Regions from separate parts of the Bacillus sp. FAU20 genome, predicted to be linked through region 2. Evidence: predicted binding sites of a transcription regulator. Region 2 holds the regulator's gene; the other holds the start of a gene.
The links. Region 2 encodes NrdR, which represses ribonucleotide reductase genes. Its sites were predicted from a motif close to AACACNATATATNGTGTT; they were not measured.
Positions count from the first base shown of each region.

Region 1 (7,252 bases), 1.0 Mb from region 2:
TGCCAACCCCAGTCATATGTCATAATGACGACGAAATCAACAATTTGCCCTTGCGCTTTATAATCATGGGCTTCGAAAAATTTTCCCTTTTGATTTGAACTTGTTTTCGGTACGAGAGTTGTGCTTAATGTGTACCCGCTAGGTAAGCGTGTTTTTACATTTCGTAAAAAGCGATTATACGCCTCGCGGTCTTCGGGTGCTACACTCTCGAAATCGAAATGAATGTCTCGCATGCCATATTTTTCAGCTGTTTGCAAAATGTTAGTAATAAATTTGTTTTGAATCGTTGCGTCGCGTAAAATAACCGATGTTAGATCGGCACTGAAATTACCATTTTCAATATTTGTAATAACGAGCATAGGGATTGTTTGCCCTTGCGTTGCAATATTAGCAATTTTAGCTGTTTCAGTAGGTTCTTTTAATGTGCCATCTCTTTTTGCCTCAAAACTAAAATAAGCTAAATATGTTAAAAATGGATTGATGGCACGTGTAGCATTAACTAAACTCTCTTTAATCGGTATAGTGGAAGGTTGTAAATAAGCGATGGATTCTACAGCTCGTTTTGTGCCTTTTGGTACATATAATTGTTGTCCGACATGGAGAATAGATTTTAAAGATAAATTATTAACTTTAGCTAAACTAGCGAGGGGGACATTATATGTTTGAGAAATCCGATAGAGGCTGTCACCAGGCTGTACATAATAATTATTTCCTTTTGTATTAACGATAAGTGCCTGACCAACAACGAGCGTTTCAGCTGGATTTAGTCCATTGTCTTTTACTATTTCGTCAGGTGTCGATCCATATTTTGATGCCAAGCTATATACGCTATCACCGCTACGAACCGTTACAATTTGAATCATATGCTGGCTCCTTTCAGTAAAAGATTCACTGTTTTTATTTTATTTTTGATGTTACTGTATTATGATTAAATGTATGCAAGGCAGCAGAAGTGAAAGAAGGCGAATACATATGTTTGTAGCAGAACATGAAGTTGAAATCCGTTATGCGGAAACAGATCAAATGGGTGTTGTTTACCATTCAAACTACTTAGTGTGGCTTGAGTTAGGTCGCACGAAACTTATACAAGATTTAGGTTTTTCATATGTTGAAATGGAGAAAGAAGGAATTATTTCTCCTGTGTTAGATTTACAAATTTCATATCGTAAAGCGATGCGTTACGGAGAAAAAGCAATCGTAAAAACATGGGTAGATACTGTGAGCCCACTTCGCGTTGTATATGGATATGAAATATATAATGGTGATGGTGAACTGTGTATTACTGCAAGTACGACGAATATTTGTGCGAAAAAAGAAGGGTTCCGTCCTGTATCATTTAAAAAGTTATATCCTGAGTGGTATGCGAAATATGAGGAAATTAAGAAAAAATAAAAAAGCGTGGCAGAAGCCACGTTTTTTTATTTTTCATAATTAAATTGTGGGAAGTCGTCACCTTCGTTAAGTGTAACAGATAAATTATGTCCATCGAAGAACCATTCATCATCGCCTTCAATAAAGAAGTTAATGCCTTCTTCTTGAATTTGAACAGCAGGGTGTGCAGGATCATCTTTACGAATACCTAAAGAAAGTCCTTTTTGCACAGTACTGCAACCACCGTATTGTACGAAAAAGCGTAGTGTTTCATTTGATTGTAAGTTTAATTCATTTTTATACCATTGTGCTGCTTCTTTTGTTACGGAAAGATTCATGTATAGTTCCTCCAAATTATGTTGCTTTTTCTTTAGTATAAAAAATAACGCAAAAAGACGCTATTAATATGCTTCACGTTTTCTTTTTGCGTTATGTGGGTTACGATCTTATTTTTGCTTTTTTGAAAAGTTTGCTTTTGGTTCAGTTTTATTTATAATTCGTCCGATATTTGCACGGTGTTTATAAATAACCATACCTGCTAATAAACACATCGCAATAATGAAGATTTTATCCCCGCTAACAATGGATGCAATAACAGCAACAACTGCTGTTACCATAGAAGAAAGTGATACGTATCTTGTTGTAAATAAAAGGGTGAAAAATACAACAGCCAATATTGCAAAAACAACTGGTGAATAGCATAATAGTACCCCAGCAGAAGTTGCAACTGCTTTACCACCACGGAATTTCGCGAAGATTGGATAGACATGTCCAAGAACAGCCGCTAACCCGAACCATAGTGGGTGAATATCTAATCCGAAAATCATTGGTAGACTTGTTGCTAAAGTCCCTTTTAAAATGTCAGCAATTGTAACGGTAAAACCTGCTTTTTTCCCTAATGTGCGGAATGTGTTTGTTCCGCCTAGATTACCGCTCCCGTGCTCACGAATATCGATTCCGTAGCCAATTTTTCCAACAACTAGTGCAAATGGAATCGAGCCAAGTAAGTAGGCAACGATAAATAAAAGATATGTAGTAACCATAAGTTCAGTCTCCTTTATTCAAATGTGTTGATAAAGGGTAAAAAGAGTTTTTCCCGTATATTGTACCATACATTTGTAAAGAGCACATTTCTTTTTTGTAAATGAAAAATTCATTATTTCGTGAAAAAAATTTCACAGTAATGTTACATTTCTCACAGAAACAGTAAGACTATATGTAGTAACATTTTAATCAAAAGATAACAACATATTGGTGGAGGGTTATAAATGTTACAAAATAATACACGTGGAGAAGAAGAATTAATGAAAGTGTTCGAGACAATAGTCCACGGCAATGAACAAGATTTAATGCAAGAAAATGCAAATGTAGACGGCCGCTCTCCAATGGGCGTAATGGGAACCTTCGCATCTGAGAGTGCAAAATATTATGCTGTTGAGAATTTATTGTCAGATCAAGTGAAAAAAGCAATAAATGAAAATATATTATATCCACATGATTTAGATTTTTATGCGACAGGAACGACGACTTGTTCACAAATTCCGTTAGCACAAATGCTTGCTAACGGTTTTCATACGGGGCATGGACATATGAGACAACCGCAAGACATTAAAAGTGCATTGGCTCTTGCGTCTATTATTTTTCAAGCGAATCAAAATATGCAGCATGGTGGTCAATCGTTTGCACTCTTTGATATTGATTTAGCACCTTATGTACGAAAAACAATTGAGAGACATAAAAAACGATTACAATTATATCCGCTTACGAAAGAACAAATAGAAGAATTTGCATGGAAAGAAACGGAAAATGATACGTATCAAGCGTGTGAGGCTTTCGTTCATAATTCGAATAGTATGCATAGTAGGGGCGGAGGACAAGTCCCGTTTATTTCTATTAATTACGGAACAGATACATCAAAAGAAGGAAGAATGTTAATTAAACAACTTTTAAAAGCGACACAAGCTGGACTTGGTAAAGGAGAGACACCGATTTTTCCGATTCAAATTTTCAAGATGAAAAAAGGTGTGAATTTTGAAGAAAGTGATCCGAACTACGATTTATTTGAATTAGCATTAGAGACAACCGCAGAGCGATTATTCCCTAACTTTTCATTTTTAGATGCGCCGTTTAATGCAGTGCATTATGATGGAAGACCAGAAAGTGAAGTATGTTACATGGGATGTCGTACCCGTGTTATGTCTAATATACATGGAGAAGAAACAGCGATTGGTAGAGGGAATTTATCATTTACGTCTATTAATTTAGTGAAATTAGCGTTAATTAGTGGTTCAAAAGAAGCGTTTTTTGAAGCGCTAAACTATTATTTAGATTTAGGAATTAAGCAGCTATTAGAAAGATATGCGTATCAATGTACGAAGCGAGCAAGAGATTTTCAGTTTTTATATTCACAAGGTGTATGGCGTGGTGGAGAAACGTTGCAGCCTGAAGACTCCGTAGCCTCGATTTTAAAACAAGGGACGTTAAGTATTGGTTTTATCGGTCTTGCGGAATGTTTAGTAGCTTTAACAGGAAAGCATCATGGGGAAGATGAAGAATCATGGAAACTTGGGTATGAAATTATTTCCTTTATGAGAGATAGAATGGATAAAGCGACAGAAGAACATCAACTGAATTTCTCAGTAATTGCAACTCCAGCAGAAGGATTATCAGGGAAGTTTGTGAAAAAAGATAGAGAAGAATTTGGTGAAATTAGCGGTATAACGAACCATAATTACTATACGAATTCATTCCATATTCCAGTTTATTATAACATTCAAGCGATAAATAAAATCCGTTTAGAGGGCCCGTTCCATGCTCTCTGTAATGGAGGACACATTACTTATATTGAACTAGACGGAGCAGCAATGCATAACAAAAAGGCATTAAAACAAATTGTACAAGCTATGGCAGAACATGGCGTTGGATACGGTTCAATTAATCATCCTGTTGACCGTTGTAAGTGCTGTAGTTATCACGGGGTTATTGGGAATGAATGTCCAAGTTGCGGGAATGAAGATGAGGCTAATATAGAAAGAATTCGCCGTATAACAGGCTATCTTGTAGGAGATATGTCGAAGTGGAATAGTGCGAAACGTAGTGAAGAGATAGATCGGGTGAAACATAAATGAAAGTGATGAATATTATTCATGATAGTGTAGTAGATGGAGAAGGATTGCGGACAGTCGTGTTTTTTGCGGGCTGTCCGCATCGTTGCGTTGGTTGCCATAATCCGAAATCATGGAATATTTGCAATGGAACGGAAATGACAGTAGAAGAAATTGTGAAAGAGATTGCAAGTAATCCATTAACTGATGTAACATTTTCAGGTGGAGATCCATTTTTTCAAGCTGCTGAAGTGAAAAAGGTAGCAAAAATCGTGAAAGATTTTAAAAAAAACCTATGGATGTATACAGGTTATACGTTAGAAGAGATACAGAGTTCTCAAAATAATGATATGATAGAGTTGTTACATTATGGGGATGTTTTAGTCGATGGAAGGTTTGAAATTGAGAAAAAAGATTTAACACTTCCATTTCGCGGAAGCTCCAATCAACGTATTATTCGATTGAAAGAGTAAAAAGGCGGGATAGATGATATGAATAAAACAGTATTGCTTGTTGAAGATGAAAGAAGATTACGTGAAATTGTTAGTGATTATTTTCGTAATGAAGGCTTTGAAGTAATCGAAGCAGAAGATGGAAAAAAAGCGTTAGAGTTATTTGCAGAGCATGAAATTGATTTAATTATGTTAGATATTATGTTACCAGAAATAGATGGATGGTCTGTTTGTAGAAGAATTAGAAAAGAATCAGCAGTACCAATTATTATGTTGACAGCACGTTCGGATGAGGATGATACATTGCTAGGTTTCGAATTAGGTGCAGACGAGTATGTAACGAAACCATTTAGCCCGAAAGTATTAGTAGCTCGTGCAAAGACGTTATTGAAACGTGCGGATGGTGCGGTAGGAGTAGCGGAAGAAAATGCTATGTCTTTAGCTGGAATAGAAGTAAATCGTCTATCTAGAACTGTTTTAGTAGATGGAGAAGAAATTATATTGACACATAAAGAATTTGAACTTCTTGTGTATTTAATGGAGAACAAAGGAATCGTGTTATCACGTCAACATTTATTAGATCAGTTATGGGGATATGACTATTACGGTGATGACCGAACGGTTGATACCCATATTAAAAAACTTCGAAATAAGCTAGGAGATAAAGCGAAGCATATCGGTACTGTTATTCGAGTTGGTTATAAATTTGAAGAATAATCTAGAACGATTTGTGTAATTTAGCCTAGGGAAATGGCGATTTTATACTCTCTTTTGAAGGTAGAATGTACAAAAAATACTTTTTTTGTCTACAATGTTAGATAGGAGTATTTTTTTAATTAGATTTCACGATGAGTTCACAAGAAGGACACAAAACGTGACTATACTGAAAATACGAATTCACCAGAGAGGGGAAATAAAACATGGGATATTACGACGGACCAAATTTAAATGAAGAGCATAGTGAAACGAGAGAAGTGAGAAAATCAGGTAGTAAAAAAGGCTATTTCTTCACAGGTTTAGTGGGAGCTGTAGTCGGAGCGGTTTCGATTAGTTTTGCAGCACCATATATGCCATGGGCTCAAAATAATGGAGCGCCAGTATCATCATTTAGTTCGGATTCAAAAGTAGAAGGTACTGTAGTTCCTGTTGTAAATAAAGCGAAAAATGAAACTGATTTACCTGGTATGATTGAAGGGGCGAAAGATGTTGTTGTAGGTGTTATTAATATGCAACAAAGTGTTGATCCATTTGCAATGCAACCGACAGGTCAAGAACAACAAGCTGGTTCAGGATCAGGTGTTATTTATAAAAAAGCAGGGAATAAAGCATATATTGTAACAAACAACCATGTAGTGGATGGAGCAAATAAACTTGCTGTGAAGCTGAGCGACGGAAAGCAAGTTGATGCGAAATTAGTTGGTAAGGACCCTTGGTTAGACTTAGCAGTTGTTGAAATTGATGGATCTCATGTAAATAAAGTTGCCACTTTAGGTGATTCAAGTAAACTTCGTGCGGGTGAAAAAGCCATTGCAATCGGTAACCCGCTAGGATTTGATGGAAGTGTAACGGAAGGTATAATCAGTAGTAAAGAACGCGAAATTCCGGTTGATATTGATGGCGATAAACGACCAGATTGGCAAGCACAAGTTATTCAAACAGATGCAGCGATTAACCCTGGTAACAGTGGTGGTGCATTATTTAACCAAAATGGTGAAATAATTGGGATTAATTCAAGTAAAATTGCACAACAAGAAGTTGAAGGAATTGGATTTGCTATTCCAATTAATATCGCAAAACCAGTTATTGAATCTCTTGAAAAAGATGGAGTAGTAAAACGTCCAGCGCTTGGAGTAGGTGTTGTTTCATTAGAAGATGTGCAAGCTTATGCAGTCAATCAATTGAAAGTACCGAAAGAAGTAACTAATGGTGTTGTATTAGGTAAAATTTACCCAATCTCACCGGCTGAAAAAGCTGGTTTAGAGCAATATGATATTGTAGTAGCATTAGATAATCAAAAAGTAGAGAATGCTCTTCAATTCCGTAAATATTTATATGAAAAGAAAAAAGTAGGCGAGAAAGTAGAAGTTACATTCTACCGTAACGGTCAAAAAATGACGAAATCGGCTACTTTAGCAGATAATTCAGCTACAAAGAATCAATAATCGAAATAAAAGAAAGTCTCTTTCATATTGAAAGAGACTTTCTTTATCGGCTATACTAAAGGAATAGGAGGGATTAATTATGACAATTGAAAACCCAACTCGTACGGAAATTGGTGAAGTGCTAAAGAAAAGCAAAACAATTGCGGTTGTTGGATTATCAGAT
Region 1 is NZ_JBVYHY010000003.1:1,102,707-1,109,958, forward strand. Features, by position in the region: gene AC0OM3_RS06175 (glycoside hydrolase family 18 protein) at 1-863, opposite strand, end outside; gene AC0OM3_RS06180 (acyl-CoA thioesterase) at 973-1,392, shown strand; gene AC0OM3_RS06185 (HesB/YadR/YfhF family protein) at 1,419-1,709, opposite strand; gene plsY (glycerol-3-phosphate 1-O-acyltransferase PlsY) at 1,818-2,414, opposite strand; gene AC0OM3_RS06195 (anaerobic ribonucleoside triphosphate reductase) at 2,640-4,499, shown strand; gene nrdG (anaerobic ribonucleoside-triphosphate reductase activating protein) at 4,496-4,948, shown strand; gene AC0OM3_RS06205 (response regulator transcription factor) at 4,967-5,644, shown strand; gene AC0OM3_RS06210 (S1C family serine protease) at 5,848-7,089, shown strand; gene AC0OM3_RS06215 (CoA-binding protein) at 7,169-7,252, shown strand, end outside.
Region 1: the regulator NrdR is predicted to act here: its motif matches at 2,580-2,597, upstream of AC0OM3_RS06195 (anaerobic ribonucleoside triphosphate reductase).

Region 2 (8,281 bases):
TGATAATTCAAAGCGTTCTGGAAGTAAGAAGTCTAATTGTACAGTTGAAAGTGTTTCGTCTTTTCCAAGAGCAGTACGAACTTGAACATCAAGTTTTGGACCGTAGAATGCCGCTTCACCTTCAGCTTCATAGTAATCAAGACCCATTTCATCCATAGCTTCTTTTAACATACCTTGTGCTTTTTCCCACATCTCATCATCCGCATAATACTTTTTAGTATCTGCTGGGTCGCGGTAAGATAGACGGAATGAGTAGTTCTCTAAACCGAAATCTTTGTACACTTCTAGAGTTAAGTTTACAACACGTTTTAACTCTTCTTTAATTTGATCTGGACGAACGAAAATGTGCGCATCGTTTAAAGTCATTCCGCGTACACGTTGCAATCCAGATAACGCACCTGACATTTCATAACGGTGCATTGTTCCAAGTTCTGCAATACGGATTGGTAATTCACGGTAGCTGTGAATATCATTTTTATAAACCATCATATGATGAGGACAGTTCATTGGACGAAGAACTAATTCTTCGTTATCCATTTCCATTGATGGGAACATGCCATCACGGTAGTGGTTCCAGTGACCAGAAGTTTCATAAAGCTCTCTGCTTCCTAGTACTGGAGTATATACGTGATCATAGCCTAAGCTTGCTTCTTTATCAACGATGTAACGCTCGATAATGCGGCGGATTGTTGCACCTTTTGGTAACCAAAGTGGTAAACCTTGTCCTACTTTTTGGCTATTAGTAAATAGTTTTAATTCTTTACCTAATTTACGGTGATCGCGCTCTTTCGCTTCTTCAAGCATACGTAAGTGCTCATCTAATTCTGCTTTCTTAACGAATGCAGTACCGTAAATACGTTGTAGCATTTTATTATTGCTATCGCCGCGCCAGTAAGCACCTGCAACGCTTAATAATTTAAACACTTTAATTTTTCCTGTAGATGGAAGGTGAACACCACGACAAAGGTCGAAGAATTCGCCTTGCTCATAGATTGAAATAACTGCATCTTCTGGAAGATCGTTAATTAAATCTAATTTTAACTCATCGCCGATTTCTTCAAAGCGACGAATTGCTTCTGCACGTGGTACTTCATGACGAACGATTTCTAAGTTCTCGTTCACGATTTTTTGCATTTCTTTTTCGATTTTCTTGAAGTCTTCAACTGTAATTGCTTCTTCCATATCAATATCGTAGTAGAAGCCATTTTCAATTACTGGACCAATGCCAAGCTCAACCTTAACATCTTTATATAAACGTTTTAACGCTTGTGCTAAAAGGTGGGCTGTTGAATGGCGTAAAATATATAGGCCATCTTCAGAATCTAATGTAATGATAGAAACTGCACCATCTTCTTCGATTGGTGTAACAAGATCGATCATCTCATCGTTTAATTTTCCAGCTACAGCTTTTTTCTTTAAGCCTGGGCTAATAGAAGCTGCGATTTCTTCAGTTGTTACGCCTTTTGGAAACTCCTTCACAGCTCCATCAGGGAAAGTAATTTTAACTACATCTGCCATCACTGGTCACTCCTCTTTTTCTCAAAATAAAAAACACTCATCCCGTAAAAAGGGACGAGTGTTGAATTCGTGGTTCCACCCTTGTTCCAATTAACATAATTGTTAATTGCTCAAGTTCAACATAACGGTGTTGTCCGTTAGCAATTACTAGAAAAACCGTTCACTGCTAAAGTTTAGAGGTGGTAAGTAATAATCCCGTACTAGGAAGCTCACACCCTAAGGCTTCCCTCTCTGAAAATCGTAGAAAACTACTCATGTCCTCATCATGACATTTCAATATATTTCATTTATGTAGGTAATTATATGCTCAAAAACTTAGAAAATCAAGGGCGTTACCTTTATTTTTTAAATTTTTCACATTGCGCTCAAAATCATGTAATCCATGTAATTGGACCCGTTCTTGGAACACATTTCGCAAAGTAATAATCATATTATGGTCTTGTTCTTTCGTATATAAATAAATCTTTTTGGGCGAAATAGAAAGAAGCGGCGCAATTACTTTCGTATCAATATATACATCATTTTGCTTTAACAATTCCTCATCTATATATTGGACCAACTTCTCCTGTTTTAAACGTCTACCTTTATCATCATAAAAGATAAAGCTTTCATCAAAAATAAGATGCACACAAGACAAACGTGATTTACGGCTGCTTACTTGTTGCCGAAGCGTCTCAATGAACATTTGGTATTCTTGCTCCATCTTATATTCATCAATTGCCACTTCCGCAAGTTTAGCCACCATTTCCCTATATGTACGAAGACGAAAACGGATATATGATGAAAACGAGAATGAGAGCGGATCACAAAGCCAATTGTTTAAAGAAGACTTAATATATGACTCAAATGCGTTACGCGTTAAATCCTGAGCTACACCTTTTCTTCTTCCCTTTAAAATCTCATGTGCCATGTGCAATATTTGATGACACTCTTCTTGTTCTTCATAAAAAAACTTTTCTTTTAAAATCGTATAAATCCACTCATTTTGTTTCACATTCACAATGAAATACACCATTACTGGCAATAAGATCTTTTCAATATAATTCGATTCACGTACTGGTATGTGAATCACCACTTTTTGTTCCTGTAAATACACACTCGTTTCCTTATATAATACTTCCGCTCTTTTCAGCAATTGTCTATATACGTGCATAGCATCATTTTTTTCTTCGAAGCAAATTTCAATCACTTTTGTCCCCCCTTTTATCCCCGCTCTAAAGGACTGTATCTATACGTTACAAATCCTATAAGAGTCCGTCCCGCGTGAATTTCACTCTTAGTAGAATCACATTTCCTATCGTTAGAAAATCCACTCAATATGGCTTGCTAATTTTATATATATTAAGGGAGGGAGAAAAAAATGATACAAGCTACTATGAATTTTTATTGTATACTTTACTTATCAATAAAAGGGGGTATCTGAATGTTTGAATATAAATTCATAAAAGTCGAATTACATTGGGGGTTCACTCGCTCAAAACCAGCTGAAGACTACCAAGAAATTATTCAAGAACATGCTAGAGATGGCTGGAGGTTCGTACAGATTGTTGCCCCTACGATTGGCAGTTCTGGACAACCTGAATATTTCGACCTCATATTTGAAAAGAAAATATCACTATAATACAAAAGAGCAAGCTTCTCAGCTTGCTCTTTTACTTATGACGACGGTTTTTCCCACCAATTGGAATTGGTTTCGCTAAATATTTAATTCGCTCCATAATACGTGCTGCCTTCATTTCTTCAGCCTCACCACGCTGCGTATACGTTAAATGGTGTTCCAGTTGTTTAAAATCAAAATTAGACGTAAAGAACGTCGGTAAGTTTTCTAACATACGGAATTGCAAGATTGCACCAAGCACATCGTCACGCACAAAGCTTGACATCGCTTCTGCCCCGATATCGTCTAACATTAAAACTTGTACGCGTTTAACCGCATCAATCTTTTCACCAATCGAATTATCTTGAATTGAACTTTTAATTTCACGTAAAAATTCCGGGAAGTATACGAGCATCGAACTTATTTTCTTTCGAGCAAGCTCGTTCGCTATTGCTCCTAAAAGGTAAGTTTTTCCTACACCAAATTTACCGTACAAATATAAACCTTGTGCTTTTTTACCTGGTTCATATGTACTTAAAAATTCATTCGCTGCACCAATTGCATCGATACGTGCATTTAAATCAGAAGGGTCTAAGTTTTCCATAGTTGCCTGCAAAATATCCGTTGGCATATATACACTTTGAACGAGTTTTTCATATTTCTTTCTCTCGTCATGCGCTACTTTTCTAACGCAGCGATCGTATTGAATATCAATCATCTTCCCTTGAATAACAAGCTTTGGCTCATAACCTTGTAGCATATTTTTACATGAACCTAAATCCGGACAATCCACGCAACCTACACTTTGTCCAATATATTCATATAACTTCACAAGACTGCGCTCAATCATAGAAGTCGTTACTTCACCCTTATGTTCGTCTATAAATTCTTTCACACGCGGATGCGCCATTACTTCTGCCTTTAGTACTTCATATCTATTTTTAAAGTTTTCATTTTCCATTAATTTTGCAAATGAATTTTGAATATGCTCCATTTCCTCACCTCAAAGAGCGTTCATTCTCTTCTATTAATCACGCTTATATTTTTTTAACACTTCTTCTAGTCGTTTTCTTTCATCTTCTAGCGTACTTGCATCTTTTTCTACACTTATATCTTTCTTCTCTGTTTCTTTCTCTTGTTCTTTCGGCTCTTCTTCCTTAAGCCAATCTGGCACCATTTCTTTCCGCACCGTTTTCTTCGCCGTACGGCCTTTTTTCTTCGTCTCAGCCCACTCTTGATATTGACGGTTCTCTTCTTTCGCTAACGCCATCGCGTCCGCTACTGTACCGACCTTTTTACGTGCCCAATGCCCAGCAATCTTCTCGACATACGTTTTCGCAAGTTTCATATCTGAGCGTAGCATAACGTAATAAATAAGTACATTCACAACTCCTGGTGTCAATTTTTGATTAATCATGACATCTTCAACGATCTGCAAGTCCGCTTTCGTTGCCTCTGCACCACCAGAAATCTCTTTCAATAGTTGTTTTGGCGAGATTTCCTCTAGCTGCTTTATTAACATCTCCTCTTGCGATGAAGGCTCTTTCTCTTTCATCGTACGTGCAGCATGAGGCTGTACTCTTTCACTTAATACCGGTAATGCTTGACCATTTTCAAATTGATACCAATCGCGCGCTCCTTTTCTAAGCCTTTCCATATCAATTGTTTGCATCTCTGTCACTGCACCAAGAACGATATTTTGCATCGATAACACATCTACACCATACACGTAAGCAAGTGTTATAACGCAGTCTCTCACTTGATCTGTAATCGCCTTTTTAGGAACAAGAGCGGACAATCCATCTACAAATAAAGAGAAATCAAAGAAATCATTCCAAACTTTCGGAGCGTCTCCCTTCTCGTTACTTGGCATAGTTGTCGTTTTTGGAATACGAAGGTCTTCTTGCGCATGCTCAAGCTGTCCTGGATTAAACGAACCAAACACATCATTGAAAGAACGCGTAACATTTTCATAAGAAGCAAAATCAAATTCTTCTTCTAAGAAATATTGCTTTACTTGATTATATTTTGTCCGGCTCAATCGATTATATAAAAAGATACTTAAAACAATATCATCAAAAAACTGCTTCGGAGATAAAGGTGGTTGCAACTCATATATGAACATTCGAATATCTTTTTCTTTCTTAATATAAACCTTCAATAGCCCAATTGCCTCTAACTTTACTCGTTCCTCATATATTTCAGGAAGTTGCATTTGCATAGTCACCATAAGGGAATGATGCGTATTCTCTTTTCCAAATACACGATCTTGCTCTAGCTCTCCCCATAGTGTCATGTATAAGCTAAAAGCTCTACTACCTATTAACGGCTGATACAACATCGTTAACACTTTTCGGTCGTAATTGTGCAGTAGCCCTTTCGCACTTACTTTATAACGATCAATCGGCAATAGCTCCATCCATGACTGTTTTTCCATTCTTGCTTTTCCTTTCTCTCATCCAATCTATCCTCTACTTCATTCGTTCTATCTTCATTATATAAATTCTTAGTGAAAAAGAGCTATTAGCTTGCGCTTCTAGCTCTCTTATCCTATTACTTACGGTATGTAAAGAGAATAAAATACAACTTCTACTCTCTTTCTTTTTGCAGTATATCTTTTAATTCTTCAATAAATACATTTAAATCTTTAAATTGACGATATACAGAAGCAAAACGTACGTAAGCAACATCATCAATATCGCGCAGTTCTTCCATAACAATTTCACCAATCATATCACTTTTCACTTCTGATATACCTAAATTACGCAGTTCACGTTCCACGCTTTGTGTTACTTCTTCTAATTGTCTTAAAGATACTGGTCTTTTTTCACACGCTTTAATTAAACCGCGTAAAATCTTTTCTTTATTAAACTCTTCTCGTGTGCCTTCTTTTTTTACAACGATAAGAGGTGACTCTTCTACCCTTTCAAAGGTCGTAAAGCGACTTAAGCAGCTTTCACACTCTCTCCTTCTTCGAATAGAGCGCCCCTCGTCTACCGGACGCGAATCTAACACTCTTGTACCATTATGAGAACAGGATGGACAACGCAATTCATTCACTCCTTTACACTATACTCTTTATTTTTCTCTACTCACTTCACCTAAAATATATATACAATATTATATAACTCATTCTAACTCTCTTACCACTTTAAGTTTCAGCGCATCATTTTATCATCTCATCCTTAAAAATAAGATGGTATATAGAGAGCACTACCTCATTTGCAAGAGTCCAATTTATTCAACTAACGATTACGTTATATTTTTCCTTTTTTATAAACTAAAAAAGAGGTGCATTATACACCTCTTTACATTTTAAATCAATTATGTTCTTTTTTAAAGAGCTTTTGTTTCTCTCTGCTTAATTTCGAAGCTACCAGTGCCTCGAGGAAGCTCGATGCTCTCACGCGTTTTCGCGTTTAAACCTTCTGCAATATATTCTGCAGCAACATTTGGATCAATACGATCCCCACAAGTATAAACATCAATACTCGCGTAACCGTGCTCCGGAAAGCTATGAATTGTTAAATGTGATTCTGAGATAATTACTACTCCACTTACACCTTGTGGTGCAAATTTATGGAAAGCAACCTCACGCACTTCAGCACCAGCTCTTAGTGCTGCATCCACAAATAATTGTTCAATATACGGCATGTCATTAAGCTTGTCGAAATCGCAATCCCAAAGTTCAGCGATCACGTGACGACCCATCGTATCCATAGTATCCATTCTACAGTTCCCCCTTGTAAATTTATTCTAACTGTTCGAATTGAAAACTAATTTGCAATTTGGCTTGCTCCACTACCACGGGGGAAAGTTAGTCCAGAGAGGTCCTAACCCTTTAAGTAGTGACTACGTACCTCAGCTCTTAAGTTTACGAGTGTTAGTATACTTTGTTTATTTTCATTTTGCAACAACAGTTTTTTCGATTTTCTGTCATATTTTCCTCTTTACTTTTCCCTAAAAAAAATAAACGATTCACAAATGCAGTAATCACAACGTTTCGTGGTATGTCCACTTTTTAAAATATACTCATATAATTTTTTTCCTTTTCAGAAAAAAATAAAAAAAGAGGGCAAATATTGCCTTGCCCTCTCCTCCCTTATTCACTTAAATGTGTTGCACATTTTCTTGTTTCGCTAACTCTTCAACAACTAACGTTACAAGATCTACAACACGACGAGAGTAGCCCCACTCGTTATCATACCAAGCAAGTACTTTCACTTTACGATCACCCATTACCATTGTAGATAAACCATCGATAATAGCTGAATGCGTATTTGTATTAAAGTCGATAGATACTAAAGGCTCTTCGCTGAATTCTACAATACCTTTTAAAGCACCGTTTGCAACAGTTTTGAATGCATCGTTAATAGCTTCAACTGTCACATCGCGTTTTACATCTACTACTAAGTCAACAAGAGACACGTTTGGTGTTGGTACACGAAGTGCCATACCATGAAGTTTTCCGTTTAAATGCGGAAGAACTTTTGCTAGCGCTTTCGCAGCACCTGTCGTTGTCGGAATGATTGATTGTCCGCAAGCACGTGCTCTTCTTAAATCTTTATGTGGGTTATCAATATTTTTTTGGTCATTTGTATAAGCGTGAACTGTCGTCATTAAACCGTTTTCAATTCCAAACTGCTCATCTAACACCTTCACAACAGGCGCTAAACAGTTTGTTGTACAAGATGCATTTGAAATAACAGTATGTTTTGTAATATCTAATTGGTCTTCGTTCACACCAACTACAATTGTTACATCTTCATTTTTACCAGGCGCCGTTAAAATAACTTTTTTCGCTCCAGCTTCAACGTGAAGAATTGCTTTTTCTTTTGAATTAAATTTACCAGTTGCTTCAATTACAACTTCAACACCTAAATCTGTCCAAGGCAATTCCTTTGGATCGCGGTTGTTTAAAAGGCGAATCATTTTTCCATCAACTAATAAGTGATCTTCAAATGCTTCTACTGTTCCGTCAAACTTGCCATGAACTGTATCATATTTAATTAAGTGTGCTAACGTTTCAGATGGATAGCTTGCATTGATTGCTACAATTTCGAATGCGCTTTCTTTTATTGCTTGACGAAATACCATTCTCCCAATACGTCCAAATCCATTAATTGCCACACGAGTCATAATATGTTATCCCCCTTGAATGCGTTA
Region 2 is NZ_JBVYHY010000003.1:86,091-94,371, reverse strand. Features, by position in the region: gene thrS (threonine--tRNA ligase) at 1-1,518, opposite strand, end outside; T-box leader at 1,566-1,794, opposite strand; gene ytxC (putative sporulation protein YtxC) at 1,826-2,707, opposite strand; gene AC0OM3_RS00725 (DUF4177 domain-containing protein) at 2,942-3,139, shown strand; gene dnaI (primosomal protein DnaI) at 3,171-4,109, opposite strand; gene AC0OM3_RS00715 (replication initiation and membrane attachment family protein) at 4,143-5,552, opposite strand; gene nrdR (transcriptional regulator NrdR) at 5,705-6,166, opposite strand; gene speD (adenosylmethionine decarboxylase) at 6,452-6,835, opposite strand; gene AC0OM3_RS00700 (glyceraldehyde-3-phosphate dehydrogenase) at 7,226-8,254, opposite strand.